Regions from separate parts of the Lacrimispora sphenoides JCM 1415 genome, predicted to be linked through region 1. Evidence: a T-box and tRNA genes for the amino acid it is inferred to sense, from the RefSeq annotation. Region 1 holds a T-box; the other holds one or more tRNA genes.
What was found. A T-box is a leader RNA that pairs with one kind of tRNA and senses whether it is charged. The one in region 1 lies ahead of BMX69_RS09640 (valine--tRNA ligase), so its partner is inferred to be a tRNA-Val.

Region 1 (7,798 bases):
ACGCGGCTGTATGAATATTATTTGTATGCTCTGCCGGGGAATTACTGCTATCTCCTCCCAAAGGAAGTGCTTCTTTATTTTTCCTACGGAGGAAATGAACTGGATCTCCATAGCAGGGCGATCCTTTATAAAAATGTTCTGGTTTATCTGGAACCAACTGACCCTCTGTATCAGGCCTATGAGCGGACGATCGAGAAATTTGCTACGGAGCAGCTGTTTGAATCACGGATTGACAAGCAGCTGGCCGGAATTTATGAGCGGATGATATTAAAGGATGTGATCGATCTTCCTATGGCAAAGGTGCTGCCCTCCATACTCCGGTCCTACCGGGTGGAATGCAGCAATAAAAAGATGAAGTATGTCATTGTGTGCTATGAGGAAATGACAGAGGAGGATGCATTCCTTCTCGATGATGGTGTCTCCTATGTACCCTTGTTTTCAGAGCACAGCATATTGCTTTTCCAGGATGCCTTTGGCAACCGGTATGCCAACATTCCCTATGAGAAAGAACCTGTTATGGACCGCCCGGAACTGGAAGAACGCTGCTTTGAACTTTATCCGGAGCATTCCATGCTCCGGCTCCGGGCATGTGAACGGATTCTTGCGGACGGGGCCTCAGATATAGAAGAGGTGAAGATTCTGGAAGGCACGCTGGAGGATAAAAACCTGCGGCCTCTTTATCAGAAGCTTCTCCTTTCCAAAGTCATCGAGTTTTACGGCAGACAGGCCTCTGACGGTCTGGAAGGAGATGAAGGAGCCGGATATCTGGTTAAGCTGGATAAAAAGGTCCTTTCCAAGGAAGAGCGGATAAACGTCTGTGATACGCTCATCCATAACAATCACATGGAAGAGGCGTTCTTAATGATCCGGGAATTCGGTAGCGAAGGAACCAGGACGGAGCGGCTTTACGAATTGTGTACGAAAATGATACTTAAGAACTTATTTGACGAGGATCCTTTGCTTTTACATCTGGCATATGATGTTTTTAAGGAAGGAAAAAGTGACGGAGTGATCCTTGACTACCTGTGCGAGCATTTTAACGGGTTGACGAGCCATATGTATCAGGTGCTTATGAAGGGCGTTTCCGAGCATGTGGAAACATATGATCTGGAAGAACGCCTGACGGCTCAGATGATGTTTTCCGGATGCAGCTCTAAACTTGACAAGGTGTTTGGCCTTTACAGGAGCCGCAAGGAAACCGGTGATATGATCGTGAAGGCTTATTTTATCATAAAATGTTCAGAGTACTTTATGGAGGATAAGGAGCCGGAGGAAAAGGTTTTCGCTTATCTGGAAGGAACGGTTAAGGCAGCATCTGTAAAAGGCCGTCTTCCCACCATTTATTTGCTGGCCATAACTAAGTATTATTCGAAACTTTCTGCGCTTGATGAAGAGCAGCAGAAGCTGTGCCAGACTACGGTTTCCTTCCTGTTAGAAGAAGGTCTTGTGTTCCCGTATTTTAAGGATCTGTCAAACTATATTCCCATGCCGGAAGATATTATGGATAAAGCCATGATCCAGTACTGTGGGGACCGGGATTCCAAGGTGGAATTGCAGGTCAGAATTCTTCCGGATGAAGAAGAGTTTCACAGTGAGGATATTTCCCGGATGTACCAGGGAGTTTTCGTCAAGCAGAAAATATTGTTTGAAGGCGAGATCATGGAATACCGGGTGAGAGAGCTGATTGAGGAAGCGTGGGTTCTAAAAAAAGAAGGCAGTGTAAGCTGTGATACCGGAGTCTCCCGAAAGGCTTCGGACAGCAAGTTTGCCTGTTTAAATGATATGAGTCTGTCCTTAAGCTTAAAGGATGAAAACGGGCTCAAAAATCGGATGCAGGAGTATTTAAAAAAGAATGCTGCTGCAGAAGAATTATTTCCACTGATGTAAGATAAGGGGGCTGTCAATGGACGGACTGATAATAGGGCTTGACCTTTGCGATGCCTATACCCGCATATGCTGCCATGACAGGGAAAAATCATGGTGCTTTCCTACAGTGATCTGCAGGAAAAAGGATGAAGATGCCTGGTTTGTAGGAGAAGAGGCTTATGCCTATACTCTTGTAGGCGAGGGCATTATCATAGACAAGCTGATAAAAATGGTTAGGAAAGAAGGAACCGCCACTCTGGGCGGAACCAAATACGAAGGTCTTGACCTTTTAAAGATGTTTTTAAAAAAGATATTAAAGCTTCCCATGGAAGAGTTTTTCTGCGATGAGGTGAAACAGCTGGTGATCACCATGCAGAAGGTGGATGTAAAGCTGATGGATGCCCTTATGTACTGCGCGGACTACTTAGAGATACCAAGAGATCGTGTGCACATCATAAGCCATACGGAAAGCTTTGTATACTATACCCTCAGCCAGAAAAAAGAGGTTTGGAGCAATCAGGTAGGTGTGTTTGACTTATCGGAAGATTCTTTTCACTATCATGAGCTTAAGGTACAGAGAGGCCTTCGGAAGATGGTGGTGATTGCAGAGGATGAGGCTTTGGAAGAAAGTTTTAATCTGGATATTTTAGATACGCCTTCCGGAGGAAAGCTGGCGGATAAAATCTTAAGCTCCTGCGCGGACAGGCTTCTCCAGAAGAAATTATTTTCATCTGTCTTTCTGACGGGAAAGGGCTTTGAGCGCCATGACTGGGCGGGAGATTCCATGAAGATACTGTGCTCCCGCCGGAAGGTGTATATGGAACCGGAGCTGTTTGCCAGAGGTGCGGCTTTTAAGGGAATGGATTATCTTCAGGATAAGACCTCTTATCCCTTTACCTGCATTTGTGAGGGGCGTCTTCATTCCACCATTTCCATGAAGGTGCTCCATAAGGAACGGGAAAGCCAGCTGGTAGTAGCTGCAGCCGGGGACAACTGGTATGAAGCAAAGAGCAGCGTGGATTTAATCGTGGATCATCAGGATTACGTGGAATTCATGGTAACGCCCATGGATCCAAAGCAGAAACGGCTGGTGAAGATTCCGCTGGAAGGATTTCCAAAACGTATGGAAAAAACCCTCCGGATAGGGATCAGCTTTGGGTTCTTGGATGAGAAAACCATGGCAGTAGTACTAAAAGACAAGGGCTTTGGTGAAATATTTCCGGCCACAGAGGCCGTGATAAGGCAAGAGGTTATGCTATGAGTTTGATTCTTTGCCGGCAGGAGCCGGTTAAACATCCTTTTTATTTTGAAGGCCTGGGAATCCGCCTGTTTTCATCCCAGGAGCTTTGCTATGTGATTTATAATAATCCTCTTTTGGTCATGGATCAATTTGTGGATAATAACCTGATCCAGTTTATCAGAGAGGATCTGGATATGGGGTTTCTGGCTGCTAAGCTGGAAAAATGGCAGCAAAGCGGCGAGGAAACGGATGAGCTTCTTGCCATGATCCTTCACGAATGCGATTATTATACTGCTTCTGAGGTCGGACGGTTCCGGCAGAATCTGTCCACTTACCGACGGATGCCTGTCCATGAGTTTTTAAAGGCAAAGGCGGATTACCTATTTTCCAGAAAGCAATATGGAAAGGCGGAGTCAGAATACCGGAAGATCCTGGATCTTCCAAAGGGTAACCGGGGAGATGATGCCTTCCGGGCTAAAATATATAATAATCTGGGAGCGGCTTATGCCAGGCTGTTTATGACGGACAAAGCCTGCCATGCCTACCAGAAATCCTTTGATCTGGTGAAAAATGCCGAGATTTTAAAAAGAATATGCCATCTGGCCCAATGGAATCAGGGCCTGGTGTTAAATGAACGGTTTCAGGCTCTCATTACAGATGAAATGAGGCAGGAATGCGAAATAGAAAAAGAAAAGGCGGAGGCGCTGGCGGCCGGGGCGGACAGCCTGAAAGAACTTGAACAGCTGTTTCAAAAAGACCCGATCAAGCGGCTTCAGGGAGCCGGTGAGCTTATCCAGAAGTGGAAACAGGAATACCGGAATATTATGTCATAAAATGGATTCTGTTTCAGATTGCTAAACGGTGCTCACGGGGAGTAGTCTGAACAATATGGAGGTTTCCGCAGAACTGGGGGTTAGCAGAACTCCGGTAAAAAAAGCTTTCTGAAATTCATAAGAGTATTGTACTTGACAAAACTATAAAAAGACACTATCATTACATGGTATAAGGAAATACCCTGCGGGTATACCTATATGCTCAAAAAACATGGGCAAGAACAAGGAAAAGGTAGAGAAGAAGAGGAGTACGCTTATAACCCTGAAAGAGAAAACCGTTCACCGGCTGAAAGACGGTTAAGGTAGTGTATGCGGAAGGTAGCTTCTGAACCGGAAGGCTGAAATTTTGTAATTCAGTAGGCTTTCACGTGTGGCTGCGTTATAGGCTATATGAGATATGGCAGGCTCTGTCATATGAACAAAGGTGGTACCGCGTTGATTCGCCCTTTGCATCCCAACGATGCAGAGGGCTTTTTTTGTATACTGGGAAATCTATTTGGAATTTCCTGTTATACAAAGCGCTCCGCTTTGGAAGCGCAATTCCGCCCAAGGGCATACGATTAAGCCCGGAATATATGGCGGTCAGCAGGAAGGAGAACATGATGAAAGAATTGGAGAAGACCTATAATCCGGCAGGGATTGAAGGCAAGCTTTATGAGAAATGGCTGGATAAGAAGTATTTCCATGCAGAACCAAACAAGGATAAAAAGCCCTTTACCATTGTAATGCCGCCTCCTAATATTACTGGACAGCTTCACATGGGGCATGCACTTGACAACACCATGCAGGATATTTTGATCCGCTTTAAGAGGATGCAAGGCTACGAGGCCCTGTGGCAGCCAGGTACAGACCATGCGGCCATTGCAACGGAAGTAAAGGTCATTGAAAGCTTAAAGATTCAGGGGATTGACAAAGAGGAACTGGGCAGGGATGGCTTCCTGGAAAAATGCTGGGACTGGAAAAAAGATTATGGCAGCAGGATCATCAACCAGCTTCATAAGCTGGGATCCTCTGCTGACTGGGACAGAGAGCGTTTTACCATGGATGAAGGCTGTTCAGCAGCTGTTCAGGAAGTTTTTATCAAGCTCTATGAAAAAGGTTATATTTATAAAGGTTCCCGTATCGTAAACTGGTGCCCGGTTTGCCAGACTTCCATTTCGGATGCGGAAGTGATGCATGATGACCAGAATGGCTTCTTCTGGCATATCAATTATCCCATTGCAGGAGAAGAAGGCAGGTTTGTGGAGATTGCAACCACCAGGCCGGAAACCCTTCTTGGAGATACTGCGGTGGCAGTTAATCCGGAAGATGAGCGCTATCAGGACCTTATCGGTAAGATGTTAGAGCTTCCGCTTACAGGCAGGGAGATACCGGTGGTAGCAGATTCCTATGTAGATAAGGAATTCGGTACCGGCTGTGTGAAGATCACCCCGGCCCACGACCCCAATGACTTTGAGGTAGGTAAGAGACACAGCCTGCCCGAAATCAACGTTATGAATGACGATGCCACCATCAACCTTCCGGGAAGCAAATATCATGGCATGGAGCGTTATGAGGCCAGAAAAGCCATTGTGAAGGATCTTGAGGAGCTGGGTCTTTTGGTTAAGGTGGCTCCCCATTCCCATGCGGTAGGAACCCATGACCGCTGTAAGACCACCGTAGAGCCGATGGTAAAGCAGCAGTGGTTTGTTAAGATGGAAGAGATGGCAAAGCCTGCAATTGAGGCTTTAAAAACAGGAGAACTGAAATTCGTTCCGGATAGATTTGATAAGTCATATCTTCATTGGCTTGAAAATATCCGTGACTGGTGTATTTCCAGACAGCTTTGGTGGGGACATCGCATCCCGGCATATTATTGTGATCAGTGCGGAGAGATCATTGTATCGAAAGAAGTTCCAACCGTATGTCCCAAATGCGGAGGAACCCATCTGACTCAGGATGAGGATACCCTTGACACCTGGTTTTCTTCTGCTCTCTGGCCTTTCTCCACCTTAGGCTGGCCGGAAAAAACAGAGGACTTAGAATACTTCTACCCAACTGATGTACTGGTTACAGGCTACGACATTATTTTCTTCTGGGTAATCCGCATGGTATTTTCCGGAATCGAGCAGACCGGAAAGCTTCCATTCCATACGGTGCTGATGCACGGCCTGGTGAGGGATTCCGAAGGCCGCAAGATGAGTAAATCCTTAGGAAACGGTATCGATCCTCTGGAGGTTATTGAAAAGTACGGAGCCGATGCCCTGCGAATGACCCTGATCACCGGCAATGCACCTGGCAATGACATGCGTTTCTACTGGGAGCGCGTAGAGGCAAGCAGAAACTTTGCCAATAAAGTTTGGAATGCTTCCCGTTTCATTATGATGAATATTGAAAAAGCACCGGAAGCAAAGGCAGAGCTTTCAGAACTTACCATTGCGGACAGATGGATCCTGTCCAAGGCGAACACCCTTGCAAAGGATGTAACGGAAAACCTGGATAAGTATGAGTTAGGAATCGCCCTTCAAAAGGTCTATGACTTTATCTGGGAAGAATTCTGTGACTGGTATATCGAGATGGTGAAGCCAAGGCTGTGGGACGATAATGATCAGACAAAAGCGGCGGCCATCTGGACGCTGAAAACCGTGCTTATTAACTCCTTAAAGCTTCTTCATCCTTATATGCCGTTCCTTACCGAGGAAATCTTCTGCAATCTTCAGGACGAAGAGGAGTCCATTATGATTTCCAGCTGGCCTGAGTACAAAGAGGCATGGAGCTTTGAAACCGAGGAGCATGCGGTTGAAACCATTAAGGAAGCTGTAAGAGGAATCCGGAATGTACGTACCTCCATGAATGTTCCGCCTAGCAGAAAAGCAAAGGTTTATGTTGTTTCTGAGAATCAGGAGATTCTTGATATCTTTGAACACAGCAAGGTATTTTTCGCTACTCTGGGTTATGCCGGTGAGGTTTATTTACAAAAGGATAAAAGTGGAATATCAGACGATGCCGTATCAGCGGTCATTCATCAGGCAGTCATCTACATGCCTTTTGCGGAACTGGTGGATATTGAAAAAGAAGTAGAACGTTTAAAGAAGGAAGAAGAGCGCTTAAGCAAGGAGCTGGCCCGTGTTGAGGGCATGCTTAACAACGAAAAGTTCGTAAGCAAGGCCCCGGCAGCCAAGATTGAAGAGGAAAAGGCTAAGCTTCAGAAATATGCTCAGATGATGGATCAGGTAAAGGAGAGACTTTCTCAGCTCTCTTAAATCCCCATCTTGGAAAATCGACAATCTTAAATAGAATGTGAAAAACAGTCGAACATGGCAGAAAATGCTGTGGCCGGCTGTTTTTTGTTGCGCAGCCATGGGAGAAAGCGTCCTTTTTGATTTTTGTCCATTTGTCAGGAAGAGAAGAGGAATGGACAAAAGGGGAACGTGTGGTCTGTAAGAATCTGTCGGCAAATGCCGTGGCAGGATGGAAAAAGGCGATAAAAAATTGGAATCATCCCCATGGTTTTGACAAATTCTGAATGGCTTACTGGCTATAATGTTCGTACAGGGCGGGAGGTGAAAGCGGCGACGGAAATAAACCTGTATATTGATGTATTGTTCTTAACTAATTTTGCCATGGATTTCCTGGTATTATCCATTGTCAGACGGGGGATGAAGTATCGTCTCATATGGTGGAGAATGATTCTCGGGGCTATTTTGGGGGCAGCTTGGGCTGTGTTTGCTGCCGCTTTTCCATTTTTACCCCTGTGGCTTGAGATGGTAATAACCTATCTGGCGGTGAGCACCCTGATGGTGATGACGGCTTTCGACGTAAAAAGACCAAAGGAAATAGGGAAAGCAGTATGTGCTCTTTATCTGGCTGCAGTAACAAC
Region 2 (7,798 bases), 1.5 Mb from region 1:
ATCGAAGTGGATGCGGTTTGCGACGGTGAGGATATTCTGATTCCCGGAATTATGGAGCATATAGAAAGAGCCGGCGTGCACTCCGGCGACAGCATTTCCATATATCCGGCTCAGAGCATAAGTGAAACGGTAAAGGAAAAGCTGGTGGAATATACAAGAAGGCTTTCCAAAGCCCTGCACGTTAAGGGAATGATCAACATTCAGTTCATTGTAAGCGGGGAAGATGTATATGTCATTGAGGTAAATCCCCGGTCTTCCCGTACCGTGCCTTATATCAGCAAGGTGACCGGAATTCCCATCGTCCCCCTGGCAACCCAGGTCATTTGCGGGCATTCCATCAGGGAGCTGGGATATGAACCCGGGCTTTCGCCGGAAGCAGATTATATCGCTGTCAAAATGCCGGTATTCTCCTTTGAAAAGATCCGGGGCGCCGATGTAAGCCTTGGTCCGGAGATGAAATCCACCGGAGAGTGCTTAGGAATAGCAAAGACCTTTAATGAGGCTCTTTACAAGGCGTTCGCAGGAGCAGGAATCAAGCTTCCTAGGCATAAAAACATGATCATAACCGTGAAGGATTCCGATAAGGAAGAGATCATTGACATCGCCAGAAGATTCCAGGCTCAGGGATATAAGATATTTTCCACATCAGGAACGGCCAGAGTGCTTAACAGTCATGGGATAAAAGCTCTTATGGTCCGCAAGCTGGAACAGGAATCACCAAACCTTCTGGACTTAATCCTGGGCCATGAGATCGATCTGGTTATTGATACGCCGACTCAGGGAGCGGATAGAAGTAGGGACGGATTTGTAATCCGAAGAAATGCCATTGAGACCGGTGTAACGGTTTTAACTTCCTTAGATACGGCAGCGGCCTTAGTGACCAGCATGGAAAACAAAGCCAAAGAACTGACTCTGATCGATATTGCCAAAGTTAAAAATAAATAAAAAAAAGCTGGGACAGTGGAAAACCTGTTCCAGCTTTTTTCTTATTGCATTGGGGTTTTTACAAATTGCTTGTCAAATTCCGGATTATAATAATAAAAGTTTTTAGGATTCAAAGTGGATTTAATATTTTCAAGAGCTTCGCCAAACCGCTGGAAATGCACGACCTCCCTTTCCCGAAGGAATTTTAACGGTTCTCTTACATCAGGATTCGGTATGATCCGGATTAAGTTGTCATAGGTTGTCCTTGCCTTTTGCTCGGCTGCCAGGTCTTCGATCAAGTCGGTAATAGCATCACCTTTGGACTGGAATTCACAGGCATTAAAAGGAACTCCGGCCGCAGCAGTGGGCCAGAGGGCTGTTGTATGGTCAATATAATAGGCATCAAACCCTGCAGTCTTTGCCTGTTCCACAGTTAAATTTTTCGTCAGCTGATAAATGATAGCGCAGATCATCTCCAGATGCCCAAGCTCTTCCGTACCAATATCTGTTAAAAGTCCCCCAACTTCCTTGCATGGCATGGAATATCTTTGGGAAAGATAACGCATGGAAGCTGCCAATTCTCCATCAGGTCCGCCAAACTGGCTAATAATGAGAGAGGCTGTTTTCGGACAAGTTTCTTTGATGTTTACAGGGAACTGCAGTCTTTTTTCGTAATTCCACATTATAAGTTACCTCCTTCCCAAGGCAACGGGCCGTCTACCCAGGTAAAATGCTTTTGACCCGCATATTTTGTATTAGATTCTGTTTTGTTGTTGGTATCAGGGCAGACACAGTTTATGGTAAGAGGTTCAAAGTTTTCCGCATAAGTTTTTAAAAGCTGTTTTCTTTGTTCCATGGCCTGCTTAAAGGCTGTTAATGCATTTTCATCCACTGGATGAGTATCCAAATACAATGTTAAATCATTAACAGTAAAGCTTACTTCTGTGATCTGCTTTAAGAGAGCTTTTTGATCTGCCATTACTGTTCACCTCCCGTTACATAAAAAGGAAGATTGAGGGATGGAAAAATAGTCCCATGTTTTAAAGCTGTCTGAGGATCATAAGGCTGTTCCCAGGGCTGCATGGGAATCGTAGCAATACCCAGTTGAACTGTTTTTGTTGGTGTAGCAAGATTGGCCTTTGTTGTGCCGCATTCACATGAATTCATACTAACACTCCTTTCTACTTTCCTGCCCATCCTTTCAGGGCAAAGGTGTTTCATTGATTCATTGAGCTTTCTTTTTTAGTATGGTTGAAACAAAAAAAAATACGTTACAAAAATTCTCCCATTTTAACCACTGTAATGATATTGTAATAATTAGAAAAATGAAATATAATGGAAAAGCAGAATCGAATTGACAGAAAAAAAGAAAATTAAAAAGACGGGAGAGCAGTGTATTGAGTGACAAGAAATTTGCAGTATTGATTGATTCGGATAATATCTCCGCAAAGTATATTACAAGTATTCTGGATGAAATGACCCGCTACGGTGTTATTACTTACAAAAGGATCTACGGGGATTGGACAAGCTCCCAGATGGGAAAATGGAAAATGGAGCTTTTGGAGAATTCGATCACCCCAATCCAGCAATTCTCCAATACCGTAGGAAAGAATGCAACCGATTCAGCCCTTATTATTGATGCTATGGACTTGCTCTACACGGATAATGTAGATGGATTCTGCATCGTATCCAGTGACAGCGATTTCACCCGATTAGCCAGCAGACTTCGGGAGTCCGGCAAGGAAGTCATCGGAATGGGAGAGGATAAGACTCCCAAATCGTTCCGGGCGGCCTGCACGGTTTTCACCAATCTTGAGGTCCTCCTTGATCAGGAAGAGGATGGGACTGGCGGAGGCGCCATAGGAAAAGAGGTGATCGAACAGGATATCACTTCGATTCTTTTAGAAAATGAAGATAAAAATAAGGCAACAGGTCTGGGAGAGATCGGCAACCGCCTTGTGAAAAAATACTCTGATTTTGATGTAAGAAACTACGGCTACAGCTCCCTTTCCAAATTTTTGGAGGAAATGGGCGGCTTTGAGCTTAAAAAATCCAATAATGTGGTAACTGTCCGGATGAAAGATAACCGTACCAAAAAGCAGGAACTGGATGATTTCGCAGTAGGGCTGGTTAAGGGCAGCGGAAAGAACGGTATGGAACTGGCGGCTCTGGGTAATGGCATACACCGGAAATTTGCTGATTTCAAAGTAAAGGATTACGGGTATTCCACCTTCTCAAAATTTGTAAACAGCATTGGACAATTAGAGGTACGGGAGAATAAAAACAATAATAAGACTGTGTATTTGAAAAAAGAAGACTAAAAGAAGCCGGCCAGGAAAACGAGATCCACGGGATCCATGTTTCCTGGCCGGCTTATTTCTATAAGAAGTGATCCTCGCTTTACCAGATACCGAGGACCACTTGAAGGACCAGACTTACCACCGATAATCCAAGCCAGCAGCAAAAACCTAATAAAAGAGGCTTTTTGCCTGTCCGTATCAGCTTGACCAGGTCCGTATTGGTTCCGATGGCTCCCATAGCCATGATAATAAAAAGCTTGCTTAAGTCTTTTAATGAACCGGTAACGCCTGCAGGTATAGGAAAAACGGTAGTAATGATTGAAGCCAGAAAAACAGTGTAATGGGGATGATGGCCAGAGTTCTGGTCAGTTTTACCATGGTGGCTGCTTCCAGGGTGTTGCTGCCGTACATGCCATCCCAGGCGGATGCGGCGGCAGTAACGGAAGAGGTATCGTTAATGGCGGTTCCTGCAAATAAGCCAAAGCCTTCATTGGAAAACCTAAAGCAGAGCCTAATGCCGGAAAAAGCAGAGCGGCAATTTTGCGGATCAAGGGAATAACCGTCATATCCCCTCGATTCATAAGGACATAAAAATGGCGGAAATTCCCTTAAAATCGAGGTTTCTTTAAGAGATAGGAAAAAATGAAAAAAATTGACAAAAAAGTGTTGACAATTAATACAATTAATATTATACTAATGAAGCAGTCGGGAACGAGAGAAAAAAACGAGCTCCTGACCAAGGAAAGTACTGGGATCTTAGCTCAGCTGGGAGAGCATCTGCCTTACAAGCAGAGGGTCACAGGTTCGAGCCCTGTAGGTCCCATTGATAAGCGTAACGCTTATCCAGTGAATTGAATATGGCGGAATAGCTCAGTTGGCCAGAGCACACGGTTCATACCCGTGGTGTCGAGAGTTCGAATCTCCCTTCCGCTACTGTTAAACCCTGTGATTGAAAAATTGCAGGGTTTTTTATATTTCGACATTGCGGATTCCTTTTTCTATTTTCTTATATTCATTTTTTCTGTTTTATGGTATACTTACAAATAGTAAAAAGTGGAGGGATTCCATGTACTATTTTATTGTAAACCCGAACTCACGCTGCGGACGGGGAAGAAACGTTTGGAAAAAATTGGAACGAGTATTAAAGGCCGGGCATGTGGAATATCAGGCATTTCTTACGGAGAAGCCTGGGGATGCCAAGAGATTTGCCAGGGAACTGACAGAAGGCTGCAGGGAATCAAGCGTTATCATAGGAGTAGGCGGAGACGGAACTGTAAATGAAATTCTTGATGGGCTTTCCTTCTGCGGTTCTGTAACGTTTGGGTATATTCCGGCCGGATCCGGTAATGATCTGGCAAGAAGCTTAAAACTTCCTAAGAATCCGGTCCGATGCTTAAAGAAAATACTGCATCCAAAATATTATAAGCTCATGGATTACGGAGTTTTGTCCTATGGCGATGGGGAAATATCCCACCGCCGCTTTATGGTCAGTGCGGGGATTGGAATGGATGCGGCCGTTTGTCATAATATCCTCTATTCAAAGTCAAAGGGACTGCTCCGTAAACTTTTCATTGGGAAGCTTATCTACATTCTCATAGGAATCAAGCAGCTGATTCTTGCCAGGCCCTCAAAAGGGTATATTCTCCTTAACGGAGTACAAAAGATTGAGTTTAACCACGCTTACTTTATATCCGTCCACATCCATCCTTATGAGGGCGGCGGATTTAAATTTGCACCGGATGCAAACTTTGAAGACGGTCAGTTATCAGTTTGTGTTATGAACAGCCGGAATAAAAGGAAACTGATCCCTGTACTGATACGTTCCCTTATGGGAAGAAAGTCCTTACACAGGGGCATCAGGTTTTATACTTGTGAGGAAGTTATGATCCATATGGATCATCCAATGGCAGTTCATGTAGATGGAGAAAGCTGTTTTTGCCAAAACGATGTGCAGCTTCGGTGCATTGGCAAAAAATTGCGTATGATTGTATAGAAATGTATATATTATAGAAGAAACACCTTCGGGTCCCTGCGGGTATACCATTATGCCCAAAAAGCATGGGCAAGAAAGAGGAAACACCCTGCGGGTATACCATTATGCCCAAAGAACGTGGGCAAGAAAGAGGAAACACCCTGCGGGTATACCATTATGCCCAAAGAACGTGGGCAAGAAAGAGGAAAGGAAGAATTATGAGGATTGGACAGGGATATGATGTGCATAAATTAGCGGAAGGAAGAGATTTGATCCTGGGCGGCGTAAAGATTCCTTATGAAAAGGGACTTCTGGGCCATTCTGATGCAGATGTGCTGGTCCATGCAGTGATAGATGCTCTTTTAGGTGCGGCAGCTCTGGGAGATATCGGAGAACATTTCCCGGATACGGATCCTAAATATAAAGGAGTATCCAGCATTGAACTTTTAAAGCACGTAGGCAGGCTTTTGGAGGAGCAGGGATATGTGATCGAGAACATTGACGCCACTGTCATTGCACAAAAACCAAAGCTTCTTCCCTATCGGCGTTCCATGGCACAAAACATTGGGGAAGCTCTGAAGCTGACCGAAGGAAAGGTCAATGTAAAAGCTACTACAGAGGAAGGACTTGGCTTTACCGGAATGGGAGAGGGGATATCCTCACAGGCCATAGCCCTGTTAACCTCCATAGACGATTACTGTTATGACGACAGGATCATGTCTGCTGATTGTAAGGGCTGCTGCGGAGGCTGCGGGAGATAAGAAGAGGATTGCGGGAAGAAACACCCTACGGGTATACCTATATGCCCGAAAGGCGTGGGCTATAAAAAAGAAAGGAAGAAACTATGAAAATTTATAATACATTATCCAGACAAAAGGAAGAATTCGCTTCCCTGGAACCTGGAAAGGTTCGGATGTATGTATGCGGACCAACCGTTTACAATTACATTCACATTGGAAATGCAAGACCCATCATCGTGTTTGATACGGTCCGGAGATATTTTGAATATAAGGGATATGAAGTTAACTTTGTTTCAAACTTTACCGATATAGATGATAAGATCATTAAAAAAGCCATTGAAGAGGGCGTGGATGCAGACACCATTTCCAAGCGTTATATTGAGGAATGCAAAAAGGATATGGAAGGGCTGAATGTAAAGCCGGCAACCAGAAGCCCGCTGGCTACAGAGGAAATATGCGGCATGCTGGAAATGATCCAAAAGCTTGTTGCCTCCGGTCATGCCTATGCGTCAAAAGACGGAACGGTTTATTTCCGTACCAGTTCCTTTGAGGAATATGGAAAGCTGTCCCATAAGAATCTGGATGATCTGCAGTCAGGTTTCCGTGAAATCAAGGTGACCGGTGAAGACGGAAAAGAGGATCCCACCGATTTCGTGCTCTGGAAGCCGAAAAAGGAAGGAGAGCCTTACTGGGAATCCCCATGGTGCGAAGGACGGCCTGGCTGGCATATTGAGTGCTCCGTAATGTCCAGGAAATATCTTGGAGATCAGATCGATATCCATGCAGGTGGAGAAGACTTAATCTTTCCCCATCATGAGAACGAGATCGCACAGAGTGAAGCAGCGAATGGAAAAGAATTCGCTAAATACTGGATGCACAATGGTTTCTTAAATATTGACAATAAAAAGATGTCCAAGTCTCTGGGTAATTTTTTCACGGTCAGGGAAATCAGTGAGAAATACGATTTACAGGTGCTGCGCTTCTTCATGCTGAGTGCTCATTACAGAAGCCCTATTAATTTCAGCGCCGAATTGATGGAGTCATCAAAGAACGGATTAGATAGAATTTTAACTGCAGTCGGTAAATTAAAGGATCTGGAAGCTTCTGCGAAGACAGAAAAACTTCTTGATCATGAGGATAAAAATGCCGTACAGGAGTTGGTTTCCAAATATGAGGCAGCCATGGATGATGACTTTAACACGGCAGATGCCATTTCTGCTGTTTTTGAGCTGGTAAAATTAAGCAATTCCACCACAGATGAAAACAGCTCGAAAGAATATGTGGATTATTTAAAGGAAACCATTGTAAGACTGTGCGATGTTCTTGGAATCATTACGGAAAAGGAAGAAGAGATCCTGGATGATGAAATCGAAGCCATGATCGCAGGCAGGCAGCAGGCCAGAAAAGACAAGAATTTCGCCCTTGCCGATGAAATCCGCGGAAAGCTTTTAGAAAAGGGGATCGTTCTGGAGGACACCAGGGAAGGTGTGAAATGGAAGAGAATATAACATCAGTGGCAGCGTTTTCTGATTTTTTTAAGGATACGTTAAAACTAAAAGAAGTAGATGTGAAAACCTATTCCCCACTGGCATTGGCATATATCGGAGATGCAGTTTATGAACTGATCGTACGTACGAAGGTGATGAACCATGGAAGCACTCAGGTGAATAATATGCATAAGAAGAGTGCGAGGCTGGTAAACGCAGGAGCGCAGGCAGAGATCATCCGCCGGCTTCTTGAAGACGAGGACTTAACTCCGGAAGAGGTGGCAACATACAAACGGGGACGCAATGCCAAGTCTGTGACAACCGCGAAACACGCAACTGTTGCCGATTACAGGACTGCAACCGGATTTGAGGCCC

Region 2: it has a tRNA-Val gene. The T-box ahead of BMX69_RS09640 (valine--tRNA ligase) is inferred to sense a tRNA for this amino acid. The anticodon was not compared.

The regions. Positions count from the first base shown of each region.
Region 1 covers NZ_LT630003.1:2,142,730-2,150,527, reverse strand. Annotated here, with positions in the region: gene BMX69_RS09655 (DUF5717 family protein) at 1-1,887, shown strand, start outside; gene BMX69_RS09650 (DUF5716 family protein) at 1,904-3,127, shown strand; gene BMX69_RS09645 (hypothetical protein) at 3,124-3,939, shown strand; T-box leader at 4,166-4,390, shown strand; gene BMX69_RS09640 (valine--tRNA ligase) at 4,542-7,181, shown strand; gene BMX69_RS24910 (hypothetical protein) at 7,313-7,444, shown strand; gene BMX69_RS09635 (sigma-E processing peptidase SpoIIGA) at 7,425-7,798, shown strand, end outside.
Region 2 covers NZ_LT630003.1:654,997-662,794, forward strand. Annotated here, with positions in the region: gene carB (carbamoyl-phosphate synthase large subunit) at 1-945, shown strand, start outside; gene BMX69_RS02850 (manganese catalase family protein) at 987-1,607, opposite strand; gene BMX69_RS02855 (spore coat protein CotJB) at 1,607-1,903, opposite strand; gene BMX69_RS02860 (spore coat associated protein CotJA) at 1,903-2,091, opposite strand; gene BMX69_RS02865 (NYN domain-containing protein) at 2,322-3,245, shown strand; partial or broken gene BMX69_RS02870 (putative sulfate exporter family transporter) at 3,325-3,790, opposite strand; tRNA gene BMX69_RS02875 (tRNA-Val) at 3,975-4,047, shown strand; tRNA gene BMX69_RS02880 (tRNA-Met) at 4,084-4,157, shown strand; gene BMX69_RS02885 (diacylglycerol/lipid kinase family protein) at 4,291-5,217, shown strand; gene ispF (2-C-methyl-D-erythritol 2,4-cyclodiphosphate synthase) at 5,415-5,957, shown strand; gene cysS (cysteine--tRNA ligase) at 6,041-7,444, shown strand; gene BMX69_RS02900 (Mini-ribonuclease 3) at 7,429-7,798, shown strand, end outside.